3 regions of the Burkholderia sp. LMU1-1-1.1 genome follow, and region 1 is predicted to be linked to each of the others. Evidence: riboswitches for the same ligand, from Rfam matches in the RefSeq annotation. Region 1 holds a riboswitch; each other region holds the start of a gene.
What was found. Region 1 has a riboswitch for cobalamin ahead of MRBLMU1_RS01755 (CbtB domain-containing protein). Riboswitches for the same ligand answer to the same signal wherever they lie in the genome.
Positions count from the first base shown of each region.

Region 2: another riboswitch for cobalamin. It lies ahead of MRBLMU1_RS04360 (TonB-dependent receptor); the one in region 1 lies ahead of MRBLMU1_RS01755 (CbtB domain-containing protein).
Region 3: another riboswitch for cobalamin. It lies ahead of MRBLMU1_RS21255 (TonB-dependent receptor domain-containing protein); the one in region 1 lies ahead of MRBLMU1_RS01755 (CbtB domain-containing protein).

Region 1 is NZ_JBEGHG010000001.1:448,413-456,299, reverse strand. It holds gene MRBLMU1_RS01780 (EthD domain-containing protein) at 1-473, shown strand, start outside; gene MRBLMU1_RS01775 (NAD-dependent epimerase/dehydratase family protein) at 470-1,441, shown strand; gene MRBLMU1_RS01770 (ribonuclease T2 family protein) at 1,531-2,526, shown strand; gene MRBLMU1_RS01765 (sensor domain-containing diguanylate cyclase) at 2,545-4,095, opposite strand; gene MRBLMU1_RS01760 (GNAT family N-acetyltransferase) at 4,314-4,835, shown strand; cobalamin riboswitch at 4,913-5,142, shown strand; gene MRBLMU1_RS01755 (CbtB domain-containing protein) at 5,303-5,500, shown strand; gene MRBLMU1_RS01750 (CbtA family protein) at 5,530-6,246, shown strand; gene MRBLMU1_RS01745 ((2Fe-2S) ferredoxin domain-containing protein) at 6,243-6,581, shown strand; gene MRBLMU1_RS01740 (cobaltochelatase subunit CobN) at 6,574-7,887, shown strand, end outside.
Region 2 is NZ_JBEGHG010000003.1:170,005-177,891, forward strand. It holds gene MRBLMU1_RS04335 (FUSC family protein) at 1-44, shown strand, start outside; gene MRBLMU1_RS04340 (DUF1656 domain-containing protein) at 34-234, shown strand; gene MRBLMU1_RS04345 (efflux RND transporter periplasmic adaptor subunit) at 259-1,119, shown strand; gene MRBLMU1_RS04350 (SDR family oxidoreductase) at 1,126-1,872, opposite strand; gene MRBLMU1_RS04355 (hypothetical protein) at 1,919-2,251, opposite strand; gene MRBLMU1_RS04360 (TonB-dependent receptor) at 2,383-4,368, opposite strand; cobalamin riboswitch at 4,452-4,645, opposite strand; gene MRBLMU1_RS04365 (DODA-type extradiol aromatic ring-opening family dioxygenase) at 4,863-5,669, shown strand; gene ylqF (ribosome biogenesis GTPase YlqF) at 5,763-6,713, opposite strand; gene MRBLMU1_RS04375 (OPT family oligopeptide transporter) at 6,844-7,887, shown strand, end outside.
Region 3 is NZ_JBEGHG010000026.1:233-8,119, reverse strand. It holds gene cobO (cob(I)yrinic acid a,c-diamide adenosyltransferase) at 1-130, opposite strand, end outside; gene MRBLMU1_RS21265 (ABC transporter ATP-binding protein) at 127-900, opposite strand; gene MRBLMU1_RS21260 (FecCD family ABC transporter permease) at 902-1,924, opposite strand; gene MRBLMU1_RS21255 (TonB-dependent receptor domain-containing protein) at 2,130-4,016, opposite strand; cobalamin riboswitch at 4,114-4,332, opposite strand; gene MRBLMU1_RS21250 (DUF6445 family protein) at 4,449-5,207, shown strand; gene MRBLMU1_RS21245 (histidine phosphatase family protein) at 5,222-5,764, opposite strand; gene MRBLMU1_RS21240 (adenosylcobinamide-GDP ribazoletransferase) at 5,768-6,550, opposite strand; gene cobT (nicotinate-nucleotide--dimethylbenzimidazole phosphoribosyltransferase) at 6,562-7,596, opposite strand.

The DNA of each region.
Region 1 (7,887 bases):
CGGCGGCCGCGATGTCCGCGCCGTTCTACCGCGAGACCTTGCAACCGGACGAGGATCGATTCGTCGACCAGGCCAGCGTGGTCAAGCTGCCGGTGGCGGAACGGGAAGTTCTCGGTCGCGGCGGCCGCGATGGCGCCAGCAAGGTGTTTGTGATGCTGCGCGCGGCTCCCGGTGTCACGCTGGACGATCTTGCCGCGGCCAGCGCACCGGTGTGGCGTCGGTTGCTGGAGGAAGAGAGCCTGGGCATCGAATGCGTCGTTCGCAACCAGGTGTTGGCGCGTCCCGGCGAGCCGGCGCCCTCGGTCGACCTGGTGGATGAAGTTTGGCTGTCGAACGACGATGCCGCCCTCGGCCTGGGCGAGCGTTGGCTGGCGATTGCGGCCAATGAGCAACTGGCGGCCATGCTGGCGCCGGGGTCGGTCGTCGTGTTGACGGCGCGGCAGCACGTCCTGTTCGCCGGGGCGGCCGCATGAACGTCGTGGTCACCGGCGGCAGCGGCTTTGTCGGCCGGGCGCTGGTGCGGCGTCTGCTGGAGGATGGTGTCGGCGGCCGCCACGTCACCGCTTTGACGTCGATAGACATGCGTTTCGACCGCGCCGCGACAGACCCGCGCGTGTGCCAGTTGCAAGGGAGCGTTGCCGACACCGCGCTGCTGGCGCAAGCCTTCGCGCAGCCGGTCGATGTACTTTTCCACCTGGCCAGCGTGCCGGGTGGGGCGGCGGAGCAGGATTTCGCGCTCGGACTGTCGGTCAACCTGCATGCGACGATGGCGCTGCTGGAGTGCTGCCGTGTTCAGGCCCAGGGCCAAGGGCGGAGCCGGCCGCCGGTGCTGGTCTATTCGAGCAGCATCGCCGTGTATGGCGCGCCGCTGCCGGAGCATATCGGCGACGACACGCCGATGCGGCCGCACCTGAGTTACGGCGCCCACAAACTCGCCTGCGAGGTGCTGATCCAGGATTACAGCCGGCGCGGCTGGCTGGATGGGCGCATCCTGCGCCTGCCGGGCATCGTTGCGCGCCCGCCAGCGCCATCCGGCCTGCTGTCGGCCTTCATGAGCGACATCTTCTGGCGACTCAGGGATGGCGAACGCTTTACGTGTCCGGTGTCGGCACAGGCGGTCGCCTGGTGGATGTCGGTGGGCTGCTGCGTGGACAACCTGCTGCACGCGGCGGCCCTGGCGCCAGCGCATGCGGCCGGGCGCCGCGACTACACCTTGCCGGTGCTGCGGCTGACCATCGCCGAAGTGGTGGACGGCCTGGCGCTGGAATTCGGCGACGATCGCCGCGCGCTGGTCGAGTATCGGCCGGACGAACGCCTGGAGCAGGGCTTCGGACGCCAGCCGCCGCTCGATGCGTCGGCCGCCGAGCGGGCCGGCTTCCACCACGACGGCGATCTGCGGCGCTTGATCGTCAACGCCGTGGCGCCGGGAGGACCAGTCTAAATCAACATATTCGCCGTACCAGGCGCACCGTAGCCTTTTATTAAGAAAGTCCGCTAAGATATCGGCATTTCGTTTATTCAGGAGCCGATATGCCCCGTCACACCGTCCCCGCAGCCGCCTTCTTGCTAGTGTTTACCGCGTTCGGTTGCAGCGCCAGCGAATCGGCCAATGGCAGTTTCACCGCCATTAAGAGCTGCGAGGCTTTCTCTTCCTTCGCCAAACAAAGCAATCCGGGCGCGCAGAAAATCGTGCCGGGAACCGAATACACGGTCCGCGAGATCAACAAGGTCGATTACGACTGGATCAGGGTCGAGGTACCGGGCGCGCAGCCGGCATTGCGCTGGGTGCGCAAGGAATGCGGTACGCCGGAGTTGAGCGATAAGCCGAGCAAGGCGCAGCGCGGGCGCGAGATCGCCGCCGCCGGAGGCTCGTGCAACATCGCCAACAAGCAGGATAGCTATCTGCTGGCGATCACCTGGCAGCCGGGTTTTTGCGAACACGTTAAATACAATGGCAAAAAGCCGGAATGCGACGCCATGAACGGCGGCACGCTGCAGGCGAAGAACCTGAACCTGCATGGCCTGTGGCCGAACAAAAAGGAGTGCGGTAACAATTACGGCAGCTGCAAGGGCGAGCAGTTCTCGCTGAAGCAGGAAACCATCGACAAGGTGGCGCCGTGGATGCCGAACTTCTTCTACGAGCGAACCTTCGGCGCCTACGAGTGGAACAAGCATGGCAAATGCCAATCGCTGTCGCCGGACGACTATTTCATCAAGGCCGCGTCGGCGGTGCGGGTGGTGAACGATTCGGAAGTGGGCAAGATCGTGTTGGGCAGCGTTGGCAAGTCGTTCCGGGTCAACGATTTCTTCGAGCGGGTGAAGGCTAGCTACGGCGCCCAGGTCGCCGACAGCATCACGCTGATTTGCACGCAGCGTAAATACCTTCAGGAGATCCGTGTTTCGCTGCCGCTCGAATTCAGCACCGACGGTGAATTGAAGCAGATGGTGGGCAACGCCGCGCCTGCGCGTACGCGCGCGGTGGGCTGCGGCGACGAGGTGTATGTGGAAGGCGCCGGCCGCGATTGACCGGCCGCCTGGGCGACCTTAGTCGATCGTGACGGCGCGCGCCCGCTTGCGCTCCGCCTTGCACTTGTACATGGAATCGTCGGCGAACGCGATCAGGTCGTCGGCGGTGCTGGCCGACTGCGGATACACGGCCACGCCGATGCTGGCGGCGGCCAGCAATTCATGGCCGTCTATTTCGTAGGGCATCGCCATGCGGTGGGAAAGCTTTTCGACGACGCCGGCCGCGTCCTCCTCGCCGCTGGCGACCAGCACCACCGCGAACTCGTCGCCACCGAGCCTTGCGGCCATGTCGGATTTCCGCAGTTCGGAGCGCAGGCGGTCGGCGGCATCTTTTAAAAGCTCGTCGCCCGCGCCATGGCCGTAGGTGTCGTTGATGAATTTGAAGTTGTCCAGATCCAGATACAGCACCGCCATCGGTTCCTGATTGCGTTCGCAGAGGCTCAACTGGCGGGCGAGGAACTCGGTGAACATGGCGCGGTTGGCCAGGCCGGTCAGCGGATCGTGCGTGGCCTGGTGCTTGGCCAGCGCGTGCATTCTCGACGCCTTGACCAGGGCCTGTCCCACTTCGTTCGCCTCGCGCAGGCCGTAGGTGGCCGGCTCGATGCTGTCGCCGGCGCCGAGGGCGAGCGCCGGCGCCACCAGGTCGCGGATCGAGCGGCTGATGCGGTTGCCGATGTACCAGGCGAACAGCAGGCCGCCGCCCAGCAGGAGGATGGTCGACAGCACCAGCGTCCACAGTTTGGCAAGCAACTGGGAGTTCAACACCTCGATGGGAATGCCGATGGCCACCGTCCATTGCGAATTGGGGGCCTTGGCCAGGACCGCCAGGATAGGCTTGCCGTCGAGCGTTTGGGTTTCGAAAGCGCCCTCCGGCCGTTCCCTCAGCCTTTCCAGCACCTCGGGAATAGCTTGCTGCCCGACGTAGCGATGCATGTCGCTGGTGCGCGCGACCACCGTGCCTTTGTTATCGAGGATGGTGGTGATCCAGTGTTCGGGATATTGCTGCTGCTTGAGGATGGTGCTGAAGCGCTCCACCGTCACCACCGCGCTCAAGGCGTGGAAACCGCCCGACTTTCTGATGGCCGGGATGCCGACCGAAACGATGTAGCGTTTGGAGACGGGTCCCATGAAGACCTGGGATATGGCGGTGGCGTCGTTGCTCCGCATGTAGGTCAACGACGGACCGAGGCCGGTGCTGGGCAGCGTGGTGCCGTAGGGTTGGAAGGTGTTGATCAACTGTTGTCCGGTACCGTCTTCGAGCAGGATGTTGAAGATGTCCTGGCTGGCGCAGATGGCGCGCGCCTGCCCGTAAAATGGTTTGAGGTCGTCGCCGATCAGGCTGGGGGAGGTGGCGAGCGCCTTGAGGGTCGATTCGATGACGGCGAATTCCTTGTCGACCGCCATCGCGTTGGCGTGGGCGGTCGTCATCGCGCTGCGAATGAAGGCGGCGCGCGCGAGCTCGTAGTCGGAGGCGATCATCCTCACCACCATCAGCGACGCGGGGACGATGCACGCCACCACCAGCCAGATTAGCCTGGTTCGAATGGAGGGCGCGTGAGCTAGTTTCATGATTAATGCTACCTCGTTATATTTATTCTTAATGAGGCGCGATACCCCTTTTTTCGTAATATTACAACAAGGAAAGTGCATCCGTAACCCAGTCTATCCGTTTGTTTTTATTTTCTGTACGAAAATGTCTGGATGGCAGGGATGGCCGTTGAAAGGCTTGAGATTTATCGTCTATCATGTTGACGAGTCTCAATCAAAATCCTTATTTCGGAGCCCCAATGCAACTCATCAGCTGTACGGAAGAGCGCCACGCGCGAGCCATTCTCGACATATTCAATGACGCGATCGCCAACTCGACCGCGCTCTACGAGTACCATCCGCGCACAATGGAAACGATGAAGAACTGGTTTGCGGCCAAGCGCGCCGGCGGCTATCCGGTCATCGGGCTGGAGGACGGGGCGGGCGAGTTGCTGGGATTCGCCAGCTACGGCGCGTTTCGCGGCTTTCCGGCCAATAAATACTCGGTCGAGCACTCGGTGTATGTGCGGGGCGACCAGCGCGGCAAGGGACTGGGACGCACTTTGCTAAGCGCTATCATCGACGCCGCGCGGCAGGCCGACCTGCACATCCTGGTCGGCGGCATCGACGCCGCCAACGCGGCCAGCATCGCCCTGCACGAGCAGCTGGGATTCGTGCACTCAGGGACCATTCGTCATGCCGCCTTCAAGTTCGACCGCTGGCTGGACCTGGCGTTCTATCAGCTGATGCTGAGCACACCGGCGCATCCGGTGGACGGCTGAAACCAGGACCGTATCGTCACCGGCCCGCGCACGATGGCATGATCGTCTTGCAATTCCGCAGTCGCAGACCTATACTGCGCCGGTAGTCAGCTTCTGGTATCTGCAAATGATCGTTTGCAGATTTAAATGGGAAGTCGGTGCGTCGTTCCGCTGGAACGGCAATGCCGGCGCTGCCCCCGCAACGGTAAGCGAGGTTAAGGATTTGTACGATGCCACTGTGCGATTGCATGGGAAGGCGCAAATCCAGGCGTGTCCGCACGGATGCCCACTCGCCAGCCCGGAAACCAGCCAGTAGCGGTAAACACGTTTGTATTGCGGAGGGCGATACGGGTGGAGAACTGTCATGGTTTGATCCGCGCATCTTCGTTCCGGTTCTCCCTTGGCGCCGCATTCGTCTCCCACCTGGTTCATCTTCCGATACGAGCTTTCCGACCCCGTGGTCGTCGCTGCTTTTCGGAGAAACCAATATGTCCATCAACACTATCCACGCCGGCCAAGCCGATGCGCATGTCCGTCCCGTCGCACTGAAAGACAAGCTGATTGCGGCCTTGATGGCCGCGAGCCTGGGCGCGGTGCTGTTGTTCGGCGCCGGTTTCGCATCGATGGAAGCGCTGCATAACGCGGCCCACGACAGCCGCCACTCGGCGGGCTTCCCGTGTCATTGAGCCGTACCGGGGCCGGCGCGGGCGCCGGTATGTTCAATCGCATGGTTCGCACCGCGGCGGCGGCCGGCCTGCTGGCCGGCTTGCTGCTGACCGGCGTGCAGCACTTGCAGGTGACGCGCATCATCGCGCAGGTAGAGGTGCTGGAATCGGCTGCCGAGGCGGAGCCGGTGGCGCATACGCACGCCGATGGCGCTAAACATATGCACGAAGCAGCGCATGAAGCACCCCACGAACACGGAGGCTGGCAGCCTGAGGATGGCGTAGAGCGCACGCTTTACACCGCGCTGGCCGACGTCAGCATGGCCGTCGGTTATGGCTTGCTGCTGGCGGCCGCCATCGGGCTGCGCGGGCGGCCGGTCGATTGGCGATCCGGCCTGCTGTGGGGCGCCGCCGGTTACGCGGTGTTCTTCCTGGCGCCGTCCATCGGTTTGCCGCCGGAGTTGCCCGGTACCGCCGCCGCGCCGGTGGCCGCACGCCAGGGCTGGTGGATCGCGACCGCGATGTCGACCGCCACCGCGCTGGCGATGCTGGCCTTCGGCCGCCATTGGGCGCTGAAACTGGCGGCCGTCGCGCTGCTGGTGTTGCCGCATCTGGTCGGCGCGCCGCAGCCGCCGGTCCATGCCAGCGTCGCGCCAGACCATTTGCAGCGTTCCTTTGTCTATGCGACCGCGCTCGCCAATGGCGGGTTCTGGCTGGCGCTGGGCGCGCTGACCGGCTTCTTCCACAAGCGCTTCGCCGATCGATGAGAACCCACCACCGTCACGTATTCATGTGCGTCGGCCCGCGTTGCGCTCCCGTCGAGGGGCGCGCGCAGGCCGTGTTCGAGCGCATGGGCGAAATGATCGACGCCCATCCGGAGCTTGCCGTCAAGCGCACGCGGACCCATTGCATGGTGGCGTGCCGCTACGAGGGGCCGGTGATGGTGGTCTATCCCGAAGGCGTGTGGTACCAGCGGGTGAATGAGGCCAATGCGGAACGCATCGTCAACGAGCATTTGATCGGCGGTCGCGAAGTAGGCGACCTGATATTCCATCGCCTTGGTGAAGGCGATACCTGCGCACCGGAACCCAAAGATGATTGAAACAGCAGCCGGCCCGGCGGACGTAGCACTGCTGACGCATGCGTCCAACGATCTGACGGTGTTGCACCAGGCGCAGGCGCAGCTGCCTTCGGGCTTCGCTCGCGTGGCGGGAGTTAACCTGCAGTCGCTCGATGCCGATACCTCGATGGCGGCGTGGTTGGCGGGGGATTTGCGCGCGGCGCGGGTGATCATCGTGCGCGTACTGGGCCGACTTGGCAGCGTTCCAGGATTTACGGAGCTGGTGGACCACGCACGCCGCCATGGCCGGCATCTGATCGTTGTCAGCGGCACCGGCGAGCCCGACCCCGAGCTGGCCGCCGTGTCGGCGGTATCGGCGGATGTGCTGCAGATGACATTGAAGTACTTCCAGGCCGGTGGCAGCGCCAATCTGGCGCAGCTGCTACGCTATCTGTCCGACCACCTGCTGCTGACCGGCTTCGGCTTCGAGCCGGCGCACCCGCTGCCGGAACACGGTATCTATCACCCCGATCTGGCACCCGGCGCCGGCCTGGCTGATTGGCTGGCGTTGCGCGATCCGGCGCGTCCAAGCGCGGGGATCGTGTTTTACCGCGCCCACTGGATGAGCGGGAACACGCGCTTCATCGACGTCATGCTGACGGCGCTGGAAGCGCGCGGCATGAACGTGCTGCCGGTGTTCACCTCGTCGCTGCGCGCCGGGGCCGGCGATGGCGGCAGCTTGCCCAGCGCGTTGCGCTATCTCGCAGACGCATCGGGGGCGCACATCGATGTGCTGATCAATACCACCTCGTTCGCGATGGGCGAGATCACGCCGGGCGGCCCGACGCCGGCCGGATGGTCGGTCGGTGTGCTGGAGACGCTCGATGTTCCGGTGCTGCAGGCCATCACCAGCGGCATGACGATGGAACAGTGGAGCCAGTCGGCGCGCGGGCTCAATCCGCTCGATACGGCGATGAACGTGGTGCTGCCGGAATTCGATGGCCGCATCGTCACCGTGCCGCTGTCGTTCAAGGCCCGCGCCGCCGGCTTGCCGAACGAGGCGGTCGAATATGATCCGTTGCCGGACCGGGTGGCGCGCATCGCCGGCATCGCCGCGCGCTTCGCGCGCCTGAAGCGCTTGCCGAACGCCGAGAAGCGCGTCGCCTTCATGTTCACCAATTCGAGCAGCAAGGCTTCCCAGATCGGCAACGCGGTCGGGCTGGATGCGCCGGCGTCGCTGATGCGCATCCTGGAGGCGCTGCGGGCCGACGGCTACGATGCGGGCCAGCCGTCCGGTGACGGAACGGCGCTGATTCATGAGCTGATAGCGCGCTGCTCCTACGACAAT
Region 2 (7,887 bases), on a different contig from region 1:
TGCTGGACCAGCTATCAACAGGAGAACCCCATCATGCCGCGTGAAATCGACTTCTTCGGCGTATTGCTGCCCGGCGTGCTGCCGCTGTTCCTCGCCAGCCTGCTGCTGCAGGTCGCGCTGGACAGTGTTTTGAGCCACATCGGCGCGTATCGCCAAAGCTGGCATCCGGCGCTGGTGCGCCTTTGCCTGTTCGTCTGCATCTTCGGCGCGCTGCTGCTGATCTTATATAAATAATCCAAACCATCTTCGAGAGCTAACGTGAGCGCATCTAAAATCTTCCGCTTCTTCCTGACCATGCTGCTGCTGGCGGCGGCCCTGTGGATCGGACGCACCGCCTGGGACCATTACATGGAATCTGCATGGACCCGGGACGGCCGCATCAAGGCCGACGTGGTCACCATCAGCGCCGACGTCGCCGGCACCGTGACCGACGTGATGGTGCGCGATAACCAGATGGTCAAGCAAGGCGACGTGCTATTCGTCGTCGACAAGGCGCGCTACCAGAACGCGCTGGCGCAGGCCAACGCCGTGCTGGCGTCGCAGCAGGTCGAGAAAGGCCGCCGCAGCAAAGAGGCCAGCCGCCGCGCGGCGCTGGACAGCTCCATCGTCTCCGCCGAAAGCATGGAGACGGCCCAATTCGCGGTGGGCACCGCGTCGGCGCAATACCAGGCGGCACTGGCCGCGCGCAACCTGGCGCAGCTCAACCTGGAGCGCACCGTGGTGCGGGCGCCGGTGGCAGGCTATGTCACCAACCTGAATGTGCACGCGGGCGATTTCGCCGCCGTCGGCGCGGCCAAGCTGGCCGTCATCGGCAGCGAGTCGTTTTACGTGGTCGGCTATTTCGAGGAAACCAAACTGCCGCTATTGAAGGTGAACGACCAGGTGCAAGTCCATCTGATGAGCGGCGCGGCGCAACTGAGCGGCCATATCGAGAGCATCGCCCACGGCATCACCGACCGCGACGCCAGCGTCGGACGCGAGCTGCTGGCCGACGTGAACCCGACCTTCAACTGGGTGCGGCTGGCGCAGCGGGTGCCGGTGCGCATCCATATCGACCAGAAGCCGAAGGATCTGGCGCTGGTGGCCGGCACCACCTGCACGGTGGTGATCCACAGCTAAAGGGAGCTAGCGCGAGCCGGCGACGTCCAGGATCGCCCCGCTGACGTAGGACGACTGCGGCGACAGCAACCACAGGATGGACTCGGCGACTTCCTCCGACCGGGCGGCGCGCCCCATGGGCAGGCTCGATGCCATCCGCGCCACGCGATCGGGCATGCCGCCGCTGGCGTGGATCTCGGTGTCGGTGACGCCGGGCCGCACGCAATTGACGCGGATACCCTCCTCGGCCACCTCCTTGGACAAGCCCAGGGTCATCACATCGATGGCGCCTTTGGAGGACGCGTAGTCGATATAGGTGTTGGCGCCGCCATGCCGGGCCGCTCCGGACGAGACGTTGACGATGCCGCCACCCTGCCCGCCGCCGCGCGTCGACATGCGCTTGACCGCCTCCCTGGCGCACAGGAAGGCGCTCATGATATTGGTCGTGAAAACGCGCTGCATCCGCTCGGCCGACATCTCCGTCAGCCGGCACTGTTGTTCCAGCACGCCGACGTTGTTGACCAGCGCCGTCATCGGCCCCAGTTGCGCGTCGACCGTCGCGAACAGGCGCAGCACGTCGGCCTCCACGCTCATATCTCCCTGCACGACGATCGCCTCGCCACCCTCGCCGGCGATTTGCGCGCGCAGCTGTTCGGCCGCGTCGCCGTTGCTGACATAGTTGACGCAGACGGCGTAGCCACGGCGGCTCGCCATCAAAGCCGTCGCCGCGCCTATGCCCCGGCTGCTGCCGGTCACCACCATCACCTGTTTCATCGCTCGCCTTGTAAAAAAGCCCGCTGTCGCGGGCTTGTGGTCTGGGTTACTTCTCCGGACTGGTGTTTTTCAGCGCATAAGTAACGTGCTGCCACCAGTGGTCGCGCGAATCGACGGTCCGCAGGCACTTCTTGTCGATCTCGCCTTTGAACATCGGGTCTTCGCACTTTTTAGTCATCAACGCATAGCGCTGATTTTCCGCGTTGGCCAAGGCGACCACCAGCCAGAAGACAAAGCCCATCAACACCACCACCAGGCTCCATGCGACATGGTTGATATACGCCCACTCGAACAGCGTCTCGATGACTGGTGACGATTCCTTGTAGAGATGCATCACCTTGCCTTCGGCGGCCTTCCGTTCGTCGCTAATTTCTTTCATTTTCGTACCCGTTCCAAATTAAAGCGCATCTTTGCGTGGCGGGTGACACGTCAAACCACGCCACGAGCGGAGATTACCACTTTTCAGGCGCGAGGTGGCCGTTCGCGCCCGGGCTGAGGGTTAAAACCCGCTTAAAACTCGTAGCGGGCCGACAGCTTGAGCTGGCGGCCGTCCGCCGCGTAGATACCGCCCTTACAGGAAAACGCCTGCGAGTAATACTGCTTGTCCGTCAGGTTGAGGCCCGACAGCGCAAACTCCCACTGGCCAAACTTGCGGGCATAGCGGGCGTCGACGGTGGCGAAGCCGGGAATTTTGCCCGAGCAGCTGTTATCGAAGTCCGAGCCGTAACGCTGGCTGTCGACCCACTGCGTGCCGATGTCGGCGGATTGGCCATCGGCCGGAGTCCAGCTCAGTCGCGCGCTCAGCGTGTTCTCTGGCACCAGCACCATCTGCTTGCCGCTGTTGGCGCCCTCGCGGAACTTGGCGTCGACGTACTGGTAATGCGCGCTGACGGTCCAGTCGGTGGCGATGCGCTGTTCCGCATCCAGTTCGAAGCCCCGGCGTTTGGTTGGATCGAGGTTGACGTTGGCGAACATCGTCGGATCGTAGAAGATCTCGTTGCTCAAGTTATGACGGAATACGCGCGCCGTCACCTTGCGCGAGGCGTCGGCGTAACTGGCGCCCAGCTCCAGATCGCGCGACTTCTGCGGCAGCAGCGCGGCATTGATCACCGGCGTGAACGCGTTTTCGTCGGCGTTGGCGACCCGATAGCTTTGGCCCGCTTTTCCGAACACGGTCACGCCGGTAAGCGGCATATAGCTCGCTTGCAGTTCCCAGGCGTTCAATCCCTGTGCGACGTCGTAGGCGGTGGTGGCGAAACCATCCGGATTGCTAAAGTTCTTGTCGAAGATCTCGCGCCGCACGCCCGCCGAAATCCGGCCCTGATGCGCGGTGTCGAAGCGCAGTTCGTCGCGCAAATAGAACGCCTTCGACCTCTGCTCGGCGTCGGCGGTGGCGGCGGTGCGCTCCCACTTGCTCAGGTCCACGCCGGCCACCACCTCATTGAGCATGCCGCCGATCTCGCCGAGACGCCGTACGCGCGGCGAGAACTGAATCTGCTTGCTGTCGCTGGTGCCGACTGACGACCCGCCAGTGTAGAAGTAAGCCGAATCGACGGTCTTTTTGCGGTACGACAGGTCGGCCGCCAGATCGTAGCCGGCCAGGCGGTACTGGCTGAAGAGGGTGAAGCGGTCGCTGTCGAGCGAGCCGTGGTCATTCGGCGTGGCCGCCTGGCGCGGATTGGAGTTGAATTGCGCCTCGGTCAGCGAACCTGGCAGGCGCATGTCCTGGCGCGCGCCTTCATAGCGGAAGCCCACGCGGCCCAGGTTGTTGAACCACTGCGCGCCGCCGCTGAACTGCGTTTGCTTGAATTCGTTGTTGTCGCGATAGTTGTCGGTGCGCTGGTGGCCCAGGGTCGCATCGGCCGCGAAGCCATCCCAGGCCTGTGCCGCCGACACGCGCGCCTCGCCGGCGTTGAACCGGCCGCCTTCGACGAAAACGCTGCCACGTCGGGTGTTCTTGCCCGGGCTCTTGGTGACGATGTTGATCACGCCACCGGTGGCGCCGTCGCCGTACAACACGCTGGCGCCGCCACGCGTGATTTCGATGCGGTCCACCGTATCGACCGGAATGGTCGACAGGATGGCGGTGCTCAGCTCATTTTCCGACAGGCGCACGCCATCGAGGACGATCACCATATTCTGGCTGCTGTTGGTGCCGAAGCCGCGCAGATCGAGATCGAAATCCGGGCTGCCGTTCAGGCTTTGACGGCCATAGACGCCGCCGATCTTGCGGATCGCCGAATTGACGTCGCTGACGCCGGCGCGGCGGATGTCCTCGGCCGAGATCACCGTGGCGCCGATCGGGGCCAGCGCCGGATCGGCGTCGAAGCGGGAGCCGGTAATAACGACCGGCGCCAGCACTTGGGCGACCTGCGCGCCGACGGCATCTTGCGCGATGGAGGGGGCCGGCGCGAGGGCGGCGGCGATGAAGCAAAGGGAAACGGCGGCGGCCAGCAAACGTGGCGCCGAAGGCGGAACAAACGCGAAGGAATTCATGGCAAATCGTTTTCAAAAGAGACATCCGCGCCTGCGTCCCCGCAAGTCGGAAGTGTACGGAAGCCGCGCGCCGGTCGACGGCGCGCGCTCCCCCCTGTCTGGCCGATATCCGGGCTGGCCGGCGCGGTCGTCGGAGCATATCTCGACAAGGCGCGGGCGTTACCGTTGCGGGGGCAGCACACCTTGGCCGCTTCGCGGAGTGCGGAAGCGGCCCTGTGTTTCCCGTTTAACCGCGCACGTGAACACATGCGCAGGCACCAGAACCCGGGCATTATACGCGGTTGGTCCCCCATCCTCCCCCGGCCCGGAGCCCAAGAACACCGCGGAGACACGTAGGGCGGATTAGCCGGAACGGCGTAATCCGCCATCCATGAGCCGCCACCAGCCCCTCCATGATTCAGGAAATAGATATGACCTATCTACATTTCGCGCATTGATCGCAGCCTCCCGCATCCCTATAGTATGGATATCAACACCATACCCGGAGCACCACCATGAGCACCCCCCATACCCTTCCCACCTACTTCCTCTCCCACGGCGGCGGTCCCTGGCCATTCATGATGGACCAGGTGGGCCACCTGTACGCCAAGCTGGACGCCTCGCTGCGCGACATCCCGCGCCAACTGGGCGTGACACCGAAGGCGGTGCTGGTCGTCACCTCGCACTGGGAAGGCCGCGACTTCATGCTGTCGTCGTCGGCCAAGCCGCCGATGCTGTACGACTACGGCGGCTTCCCGCCCCACACGTACGAGGTGCAATACAGCGCCCCGGGCGCGCCCGAACTGGCGGCGCACATCAAACAACTGCTCGACGCCGGCGGACACCCCGCGCAGCTGGACGAGCAGCGTGGATTCGACCACGGCACCTTCAGCGCCATGTACCCGGTGTACCCGAACGCCGACGTGCCGATCGTGCAGCTGTCGCTCAAGCACGGACTCGATCCGAAGACGCATCTGGAGGTGGGCCGTCTATTGGCGCCGCTGCGCAAGGAAGGTGTGCTGATCGTCGGCAGCGGCCTGAGTTATCACAATCTGCGGGCGTTCAACGCACAGGGCGCGGCGGCGTCGCATCAGTTCGACGGCTGGCTGCGCGCGGCCATGGCGCTGCCGCCGGCCGAGCGCACGGCGGCATTGATCGAGTGGGAGAAGGCGCCGGCGGCGCGCATGGCGCATCCGCGCGAGGAGCATCTGCTGCCGCTGATGGTGGCGCTGGGCGCGGCCGAGGACGAGCCGGCGGCGGTGCCGTATCACGAGGATGCGTTTATGGGGGCGCTGGCGGTGAGTAGTTTCAAGTTCGGGTAACCCGCACAGTCAACCCGCGATGCGGACGCGGGGTCGTACCCAGTGGGGTACGACCCCTGCCCGGATCTGCGGGTTGGGTGCTAACGAAGTTGTTTACGTCCCGCGTTTGCCCTTGGCGTATTCGGCGGCCTTGGCTTCGGCGATCGCGGCTTTTTCGGCCGCCTTGGCGGTCGCCTCCACCGCGTATGCATCCAATCGCTCCTTGCGAGACGCCGGCGTCTCGAGCGAAATGCGGCCCAATGTGCCGCTGCGGTAGTCGCCCAGGAAGGTGTGCGACGCCTTCTCGAAATCCAGGTCGCCGCCCTTCTGCCGGAAGCCGCGCTTGGCCGCCACGCCCTCCACCACCGCGATGCCGTCGAACGTTTCGATGTCCTTGAAGCCGTAGCGCGCCACCAGCAGCTGCGGATAGTACTTCAGCATCTCGTCGGCCAGGAACACCGCCACCTCCTCCTCGATCAGCGCGTTCGAACCGATGGCGTGGCTGGCGGCCAGCATCAAGCCGTCGCTCGGCAGCGCGATCTTCGGCCACAGCATGCCGGGCGTGTCGACCAGGATGGTGTTCTTGTCCAGATAAAGCTTCTGCTGCTGCTTGGTCACCGCCGGCTCGTCGCCGACCTTGGCCACTTTGCGCTTGAGCAGCGCGTTCATCAGGGTCGACTTGCCGACGTTGGGAATCCCCATGATCATGATGCGCAGCGGCTTGGTCGGCACGCCACGGTGCGGCGCCAGCTGCTTGGCCAGTTCCGGCACGCGCGTGACGTCGGCCGGCTTCTTGGTCGTCATCGCGAACGCCGTCACGCCCTCCTGCGCGTTGTAATACGCTACCCACGCCGCCGTGGCGGCGGGATCGGCCAGATCGATCTTGTTGAGGATCTTCAGGCACGGACGCTGGCGGAACTTGCGCAGCTCCTCCACCATCGGATTGGTGCTGGCCTCCGGCAGGCGCGCGTCGACCACCTCGATCACCAGATCGGTGTTCTCCATCTGCTCCGCCGCCTTCTTCTTGGCGGCGTTCATGTGCCCCGGGTACCATTGTATCGACATGCTCTGACCTTCAAAATCGTTCTGACAATCCGCTATTTTACCTGCTGACCCGGACGGGATTCGGATATCATGAGTCGCTTTTCCGTTTTTCTGACCATATAAACAATATTTTTCAACCGGAGTGCTGAAGATGAGCATAGCTGCACCGTCCAACCCGAGGGAGATCACCCTCCGCGGCATTATTCTGGGCATCCTGATTACGCTGGTATTCACGGCGGCACAGGTCTACCTGGGCCTGAAAGTGGGCCTGACCTTCGCCACGTCGATTCCGGCGGCGGTGATCTCGATGGCGCTTTTGAGCGCCTTCAAGAACGCCACCATCCAGGAAAACAACATCGTCCAGACGATCGCCTCGGCCGCCGGCACGCTGGCGTCGGTGATTTTCGTGCTGCCAGGCCTGCTGATGATCGGCTGGTGGGCGCACGTGCCGTTCTGGCCGACCTTCGGTGCCTGCGCCATCGGCGGCGTGTTGGGCGTGATGTACACGGTGCCGCTGCGCCGCGCGCTGGTGTCGCAATCGAACCTGCCGTATCCGGAGGGCGTCGCCGCCGCCGAGGTGCTCAAGGTCGGCACGGCCTCGCGCGCCGGCGCGGCCGAGGGCAAGGCCGGCCTGCGCGCGGTGGTGCTGGGCGCCGTCAGCTCGGCGCTGTTCGCCGCCGGCGCCGCCGTCAAGGTAATGGCCGGCGAATTGTCGTTCTACTTCCGCACGGGCGCCGGCGCCACCGGCATCGGCGCCTCCGGTTCGCTGGCGCTGATCGGCGCCGGCCACCTGATGGGCATCACGGTCGGCCTGGCGATGCTCGCCGGCCTGGTCATCGCCTGGGGCATCATGGTGCCGCTGATGACGTCCCTGACCCCGGCCGCCGCCGGCGTCGACGCCGCCGGCCACGCGCTGGGCATCTGGAAAACCGAAGTGCGCATGATGGGCGCGGGCGTGATCGGCATCGCCGCGATCATCACCCTGGCCGGCCTGGCCAAGCCGATCTTCGGCGGCCTGAAATCGGCCATGGAGACCGCGCGCCGCGCCAAGCTCGATGGCGCCGTGCTGGAACGCACCGAGATGGATATGCCGATCTTCATCGTCGGCCTGGTCACCCTGGTGGCGATGGTGCCGGCCGGCTGGCTGCTCACCAGCTTCCTGCAGGGCGGTCCGCTGTCGTCGATCGCCTTCCCG
Region 3 (7,887 bases), on a different contig from region 1:
TGATGCCGATTTGCTTGTCGGCGGCGGCGATCTGCGCGTCGATGATGGCCTTTTTGCGTTCCATGCGCACGCGATGGCGCTCGTTGAGCGCCGCTGTTTCGGCGGCGATATCTGTGTTCTGGTCGGTCATTCGTTGTCCTCGGTGGGAATGAAGATGCTGCGTTTGCCGTGCTGGATGATGTCGATCGGGTGGCCCAGGTACTCGCTCAGGAGATCGGCCCGCATCACGTCGGCGGTGGTGCCGGCCAGCCAGCGGCCGTCGCCCATCAGCAGCAGCGCGTGGGTGGAGACGCCGTGCGCCAGGGTCAGGTCGTGGCCGATCATGACGGCGGTCTTTCCTTGCTCGCGGCACAGCTGCGACAGCAGCTTCATGACACCGACCTGGTGTCCCAGATCGAGCGCGTTGGCCGGTTCGTCGAGCAGCAGCAGCGGCGTGTCCTGCGCCAGCATGGCGGCGATGGCCACGCGTTGGCGTTCGCCGCCGGACAGCGTACGCACGTCGCGCGCGGCCAGTTCGGCCACCTCCATCGCCTCCAGCGACTTCATGGCGATTGCCTGGTCCTCGCCGCCTTCCCAATAGCGGTTGTCGTGGTAGGGATGGCGCGCCGACAGCACGGTTTCGATCACGGTGTAGGCGAAGGCGTCGCTGCGGCTCTGCGCCAGGAAGGCGCGCTGGCGTGCCAGTTCGGCCAGCGGCCACTCGTTCAATGCCCGCCCGCCGATGGCCACGTGGCCGCCGTCCGGCGGGCGCAGGCCGGCCAGGGTGCGCAGCAGGGTGCTTTTGCCGGCGCCGTTGCGGCCGATGACGCTCCAGCATTCGCCGTCCTGGACAAGCCAGTTCAGGTCCGCGATCAGCTGGCGCTTGCCGATTTTCAGGGAGAGGTGGTGGGTGCTGATCATATTATTTACGCAGCCGATGTAGCTGGTACAGGAACACCGGCGCGCCGATCAGGGCCGTGACCACGCCCACCGGCAACTGCTGCGGCGCGATGATGGTGCGGGCCAGCGTATCGGCCAGCAGCAAATAGCTGCCGCCGGCCAGCGCCGCCGCCGGGATCAGCAAGCGGTGGTCGGGACCGACGGCGAAGCGGCAGGCGTGCGGCACGATCAGGCCGACGAAGCCGATGCTGCCGGCGCTGGTCACGGCGCTGGCGGTCAGCAGCCCCGAGGTGAAGAACAGGCCTTTGCGCAGGGCGCCGACGCGGATGCCCAGGGTGGCGGCGGCCTCCGCGTGCAGCGCCATCACGTTCATGGCGCGCGCGTTGCGCAGCGCGAAGATCAGCGCCCCGGCCAGCACCACCCACGGCATCCAGCGCAGCGGCGCGCCGGACAGGTCGCCGATCATCCAGAACACCATGGTGCGCAGGCGGCTCTCCGGCGCGATCGACAGCATCAGGGTGACCAGCGCCATGCAGGCGGACGACAGGATCACGCCGGTCAGCAGCAGCAGGGCGGTGCCGCCTTCGGCCGCCGCGCCGCCGCGCAGGTCGCGCCGCGCCAGCATGTAGAGCGTCATCGACACGACCACCGCGCCGGCGAAGGCCGCCGCGTCGACCATCCACGCGGCGCACATGAACATCAGCGCGGCCAGCGCGCCGACCGAGGCGCCCGAGGATATGCCCAGGACATACGGGTCGGCCAGCGGGTTGCGCAACAGCGCTTGCATCATGACGCCGGCCAGCGACAGCGCGGCGCCGGTGACGAAGGCGGTGATGGCGCGGCTCAGGCGCAGGTCGAGCAGGGTGGCGGACAAGGTCGAGGTCTGGCCATGCAGCAGATCGGTGACCGCTGCGGGGATATCGGAAAGGGGAATCGCGACCGAACCGGTCATGCCCGAGAAAACCAGGCTGGCAAACGCGAACAGGGCCAGGCCGGTCAAGGTGACGGCGGCGCGCTGCTGCAGATTGCGTGAGAAAGAATGCATGCACTACTTTCAGAGAGTGGGAAGCACTGGCAGATTACAGTATTACAAGCTTAAGCAAGACTTAGCGATGACACTGGAGACAGGTAGGGCGGATTAGCGGGAACCGCGTAATCGGCCATGTATGAGCCGTCGGCGGCGCGGCGATGGCCGATTACGCTGCGCTAATCCGCCCTACGTGTCTCCACGGGTTTCAACTTACCCAGGCCTATTTATAGCCGTAGCGGATGCCCGCAAATACATTCGAACCCGGCGTGGCGTAATTCCGCGCCAGATCATACCGCTTGTCGCCGATGTTATTCCAGCGGACCAGCGCAGACCAGTCGCGCGAGAAGGCGTAGGTCGCGTACAGGTTCACCAGACCGTAGCCGCCCAGCCGATTGCGATTCGCCGCATCGTCATAGCGGTCGCCCGACACTTCCAGCTCCGCGCCGGCCTTCAGCGCGCCGATGCCATAGTCGGCGGTCACGTTGCCGTGCTTTTTGGCGCGGCGCAGCAGGCGTTTTCCGGTCGTCTCATCTTTCGGGTCTTGCAGGTCGACGTTGGCGGCGAGGTTGATGCCGGCCAGCTTTGTGGCGGCCGACAGCGTGATCCCCTCCAGCGTCGCGCGATTGACGTTGTAGGCGCAGCCGCTCGGATAGCCGGTGCGGCCGAACGGGCACGGGTTGATGTTAACCAGCATATCCGTCAAGCGGTTGCGGTAGTACCCGGCGCTCAACGCGTTGACGCCGTCGTCGTAGCGCAGGCCGACTTCGGCGTTGCGGCCTTTTTCCGGCTTGTTGGCCGGATTGCCATAGCCTGGGAAGTACAACTCGTTGTAGGTCGGCGCGCGGAAGCTGGTGCCGTAGCTGGCGGTGGCGCGCAGCGCCTGCGTGATGTTGTAGCCGTAGCCCACCGAGCCGGTATTCTGCGAACCGTAGGCAGTGTTGTCGCGGCGGACGCTCGCGCTCAGCAGATTGGCGCCGCGACGGGCGTTGTACGAAGCGGCGAACGAGTTGGTGGTGCGCTCTGGATCGCGCAGGTCGAAGCCGTTGGTCCGCACTTCCTCCTTGCGATGTTCATACAGCAGTTGCAGCAAATCGGCGCCAATGCGCAGATCGTTCTGCCAGGTGATAAAGCTTTGCTTGGTGTTGATGCGCGCATAACCGCTGGCGCCGGCGTTGGTGTAGTTTTCGCCCTTGTCCTTGGTCTCCGAGTACTGCAGCAGACTGTCCCACATCGGCGTCAGCTGTCCCTTGGCGTAAACGCTGGCGGTGTCGATGACGTTCTTGCTGCGCACGTCGTACGAGCCGGCGTTGGCGCTGTCGTATTGCGAATCGAGTTTGCTGTGCATGAAAAGCGCGCCGGCCTCGTAACCCTTGGCCAGCTGCAGGCTGAATTGACCGGAGACGTTTTCCTTGTCGTAGCCGTCGTCGTCCGGATTGTACGAGGACAGGCCGGGGCGTGCGCTCGAGAAGCCGTCCGACTTTTCCTTGCCGGCGCTGACCGCGTAACCGAAGCTGTGCTCACCGCCCGTGGCGCCCGATACCGTCACGTCGGCTTCGCGCGTGTTGTCGCTGCCGTAGCCGGCGAAGGCCGTCACCGCCGGCGCGCCCTGGCCCTTTTTGGTGAAGATCTGGATCACGCCGCCGATGGCGTCCGCCCCGTACAGGGAGCTCAGTGAACCGTAGACGATTTCGATATGATCGATCGCGGTCAGCGGGATGGCGCTCCAGTTGGCCGCGCCGGTGGTGGAAGAGCCGATACGCACGCCGTCGACCAGCACGATGCTTTGATTGCTGTTGGCGCCACGGATGTAGACGTTGGACGAGCTGCCGGCGCCGCCGTTGCGCGTCACTTCGATACCACGCTGGCGCTTGAGCAGGTCGACCACCGACCCGGCGCCGGCTTCGGCGATCTGTTCGGCCTTGATGGTGACGGTGTCGCTGATGATGTCGGCCAGCGCCTGCGGCGTGCGGGTGGCGGTCACCACGACGGTGCCGGCGGGCGCCTCGTCGGCGTAGGCGCCGGTGTGCGAGAAAGCGGCGGCCATTGCCAGTGCCAGCGAGGTCAGTGCCACCGGGCGGCGTGCCAGGCGGGAGATAGGAAAGGACATGATTTATTTTTCTGTTAGGAGCAACCGGCCTACTTCCCCGTGGGCCAGATTGAACAGAAGCGGAAAACCGAGAGATGCGCGCGCACATTCGGTTCGCCCACTTCCACCTGCTTTGGCCGGTATCCGGGCTGGCAAGTTAGACCATCTCACCTTCCCATGCGGAGCACAGTGGTTGTCAGAGCTGGTTTGTCGCGCGCCGCGCGACACTTGCTTACCGTTGCGGGGGCAGCACACGTGGGCCGCGGGGCGGCTTCGTGTTTCCCGTTTAACTGCGCGTCCGGACGGACGCGCGGGCACCAAAGCCGGTCATTATACGGGTTTGGTGTGGGACTTGATAACTAGCGAAAAATAAATCGGTGAAGGGGTTCTGGCTTTTTTGCTATCATTATCGCCACCTTGCCAGGTGGTTCACCTGCTGTCGTTGGAGTGCCCATGTTCGACCCTCGTCTTGTTCCGCCATCCGCTCCGGTGACGTTGCGCCCGATGGTCAATCCGCGTCCGGTGGTGAAAGTGGTGCCGCTTTTCGACGGCCACCAAGTCGTCATCGTCGATAACTTTTTGGCGGAACCCGAAACGATGGTGGAATACGCGGCGCTCCAGCGCGGAGAGTTCCTCGACTCGGCCGGCAATTACTATCCCGGACCGGAATTGCCGTTGACGGGACGCTTCGTCTCCAGCGTGCAGGAAGCGTTCCTGCTGCACGCGCGTGCGCCGCTCAAAGCGCGCCGGGTGCTCGGTATCGCCTGCCGTCTGTCGCTGGCGACGCGGCGTCCGGAGCAGCTGTTGCCGGGCCAGCGCATGCCGCATCGTGATTCCTACGATCTGGAGCCGATGGAGGGCGTCGGGGCCATGGTCCTGTATCTGTTCAAGGACGAGCGGCTGGGCGGCACCAGCTTTTTCAAGCCCAGGTTGCCACCTGCGGAAATCAACGCGCTGCTGCGCGAATTGAGGCGCATGGAACAGGCGGGGGAGTCACCGGTACTCACCAAGCCGCCGACATTCGCCATCGCCTCGGACGAGCATTTCGAGAAGGTGCTAACGGTTGAACCCAAGTTCAACAGGGCGATTTTTTATAACGGCCAGGTGTTCCACTCCGGGCATCTCGCGGCACCCCATTTGTTGGTCGATGATCCTGCTGTCGGCAGGCTGACGGTCAACGCCTTCTTCAAGCTGCGCATGGCCGCGAGCTGAGTCCGGGCCCGGATTTATTCTAGGATCAAAGTGGCGCCGTAGGCGATATGGTGTGGAATCCGGGCGGCTTGCAGGGCCATCTCCGGCGGCGCCAGGCCGGCGTGGCAGGCGGACAGCAGACGCATGGCGCCCGCGTGGCAGATGACGATGGCTCCGCCGTCGTCGCCCAGCTGGCGCTGGAGGTCGGCGTGGAAGGCCGCGATGCGCGCGGCCATCCGCAGCACGCTCTCGCCGCCGCCCGGTTGGTAGTCGACCATATCGGCGGCCCAGGCGTCTATTTCGGCGCGCGGAATGTCATCCCAGGCGCGCATCTCCCAGCCGCCGAAGTGCATTTCGACCAGGCGGGCGTCGAAGATCGGAGTGGCCGACAGGCAGGCGGCGAGTCCCGCGCAGCGGCGCAATGGACTGGAATATACGGGCAAACCCGCGGGCAGTCGCGGCGCCAGCGCGGCGAGGGTGCGCTCCAGCTCCCCCGGCGCGACGTCCAGATCGGTGCTGCCGTAGCAGACGCCCGCATCGACCAGCGGTTGGGGATGGCGGATCAGTATCAGCCGCATGGGTCAGAAAAACTGCGCGCCGGTGTGCAGGCCGGCGAGCACGCACAGGTAGAAGATCGCTTCGGTCACTTGCTGTACGGCGCCCAGGCAATCGCCGGTGTAGCCGCCGATGCGCCGCACGAACTTCCGTGCCAGCCAGAGGGTCGCGACCAGCGCCAGGGCCAAGCCGCTGATCAGCATTGTCCATGACAGCCAGCCCAGATAGATCAGCATCAGCGCCGGCAGCAGGGCGGTGATGGCGGCGATGGCGAATTCCATGGTGCGCATCTTTTGCGCCAGGGGCTTGGCCTTGCCCTCGGCGCGCGCGTAGTCCAGCCGCCAGATCAGCGAGACCGCCATCAGCCGCGACATCGGATGGGCCAGTAGCAGGGCCGCCAGCACCCTGGAGGGCGGTATCTGGGTCAAGATCGCGCACTTCAGTAGCAGCAGGCAGAATATGCCGATCGCGCCGTAGGCGCCGATGCGGGAATCCTTCATGATCTCCAGCACGCGTTCCTGCGTCACGCCGCCGCCGAAACCGTCGCACATGTCGGCGAAGCCGTCTTCATGGAAGGCGCCGGTGACGTAAATGCCGGCGGCGACCGACAGGATGACGGCGATCGCCGGCGGGAGGAACTTGAAGGCGAGAACGTAGACCGCGCCGGTGATCAGCGCGACAACCACGCCGACCAGCGGAAAATAGCGCGACGCTTGATTGAGCCACGCGGGATCGAAGCCTACCCAGCGCGGGATCGGCAGGCGCGTGAAGAACTGCAGCGCGGTGAAGAACAGTCGGAGCTGGTGCACTGACCCGGCCCTTACTCGGACTTTTCGCTGACCTGGGCCGATTCGAACGTGGCCATCTGGTTCAGGAAGTTGACCGCCGCGTGCAACAGCGGCAACGCCAGCGCGCAGCCGGTGCCTTCGCCCAGGCGCAAGCCGAGATTGAGCAAAGGCTTGGCGTCCAGCGCCGCCAGCATTTGTTCATGGCCGTTTTCATCGGAGCAGTGCGCGAAGACGCAGTAATCGAGAATCGCCGGTTGCAGGCGGGCGGCGACCAGCAGCGCGCTGGTGACAATGAAGCCGTCGATCAGCAGCACCTTGCGCAGTTCGGCCGCCTTCAGCATGGCGCCCGCCATCATGGCGATTTCCAATCCACCGAAGGTGGCCAGCACGTCGAGCGGCTCCGTGACGGCTTCGTGCCGGGCGACTGCCGCTTCGATCACGCGCTGCTTATGGTGGATGCCTTCGGCGGAGAGTCCGGTGCCGGCGCCCACGCAGTTTGCCACCGGGATGCCCGTCAGCTTGTGCATCAGCGCGGCGGCGGAGGTGGTGTTACCAATGCCCATCTCGCCGAAGCCGACGACATTGCCATCCAATTCTGCGGCCAGCATCATGCCGGCGGCCAGTGCCGCCTCGCAGGTGGCGTGGGTCATCGCCGGTTCCTGCGCGAAGTTGTGGGTGCCGTTGGCCAGTTTGCGGTCGGTCAGGCCGTCGCGCGGGCCGAAGTCGTGATTGACGCCGGCGTCGATGACGTGCAGCTCGCAGTTGTTCTGCGACGCGAAGACGTTGATCGCGGCTCCGCGCGCCAGGAAGTTTTCCACCATCTGCCAGGTCACGTCCTGCGGATAGGCGGAGATGCCTTCGGCGACGATGCCGTGATCGGCGGCGAAGACCAGGATGGCCGGCTGCGTCAGCGCCACTTCGCGGCTGTTCTGTATAAGGCCGATCTGTTTGGCCAGCGATTCCAGCACCCCCAGGCTGCCAAGCGGTTTGGTCTTGTTGTTAATAGCGCGGTCGAGCAGGGCGCCGAGCGCATCGTTGTTAGTAGCGGAGATGGTTGGAATGAACATGGGCTGCTTATGGATCGAAGAATTTGGCATTTTACTCTTGCCAGCCACGGCGGCCCTTGCTATAGTTCGCCCCCTCGCAGAACGACGTACACAAATACGGAGTTAGCGTAGAAGACGAAGAAAAAGAAGTGCTTGACGAAATATTCGAAACGCCTCATAATCTTGCCTCTTCGCTGATGAACACAACGCTTCTTCAGCAAGCAGTACCGAACAAGTTCTTTAAAAATTAACAGTCGATAAGTGTGGACGTTTGATGAAAGTGCACGCGGAGCCTCGGTTCCGCGATACTTA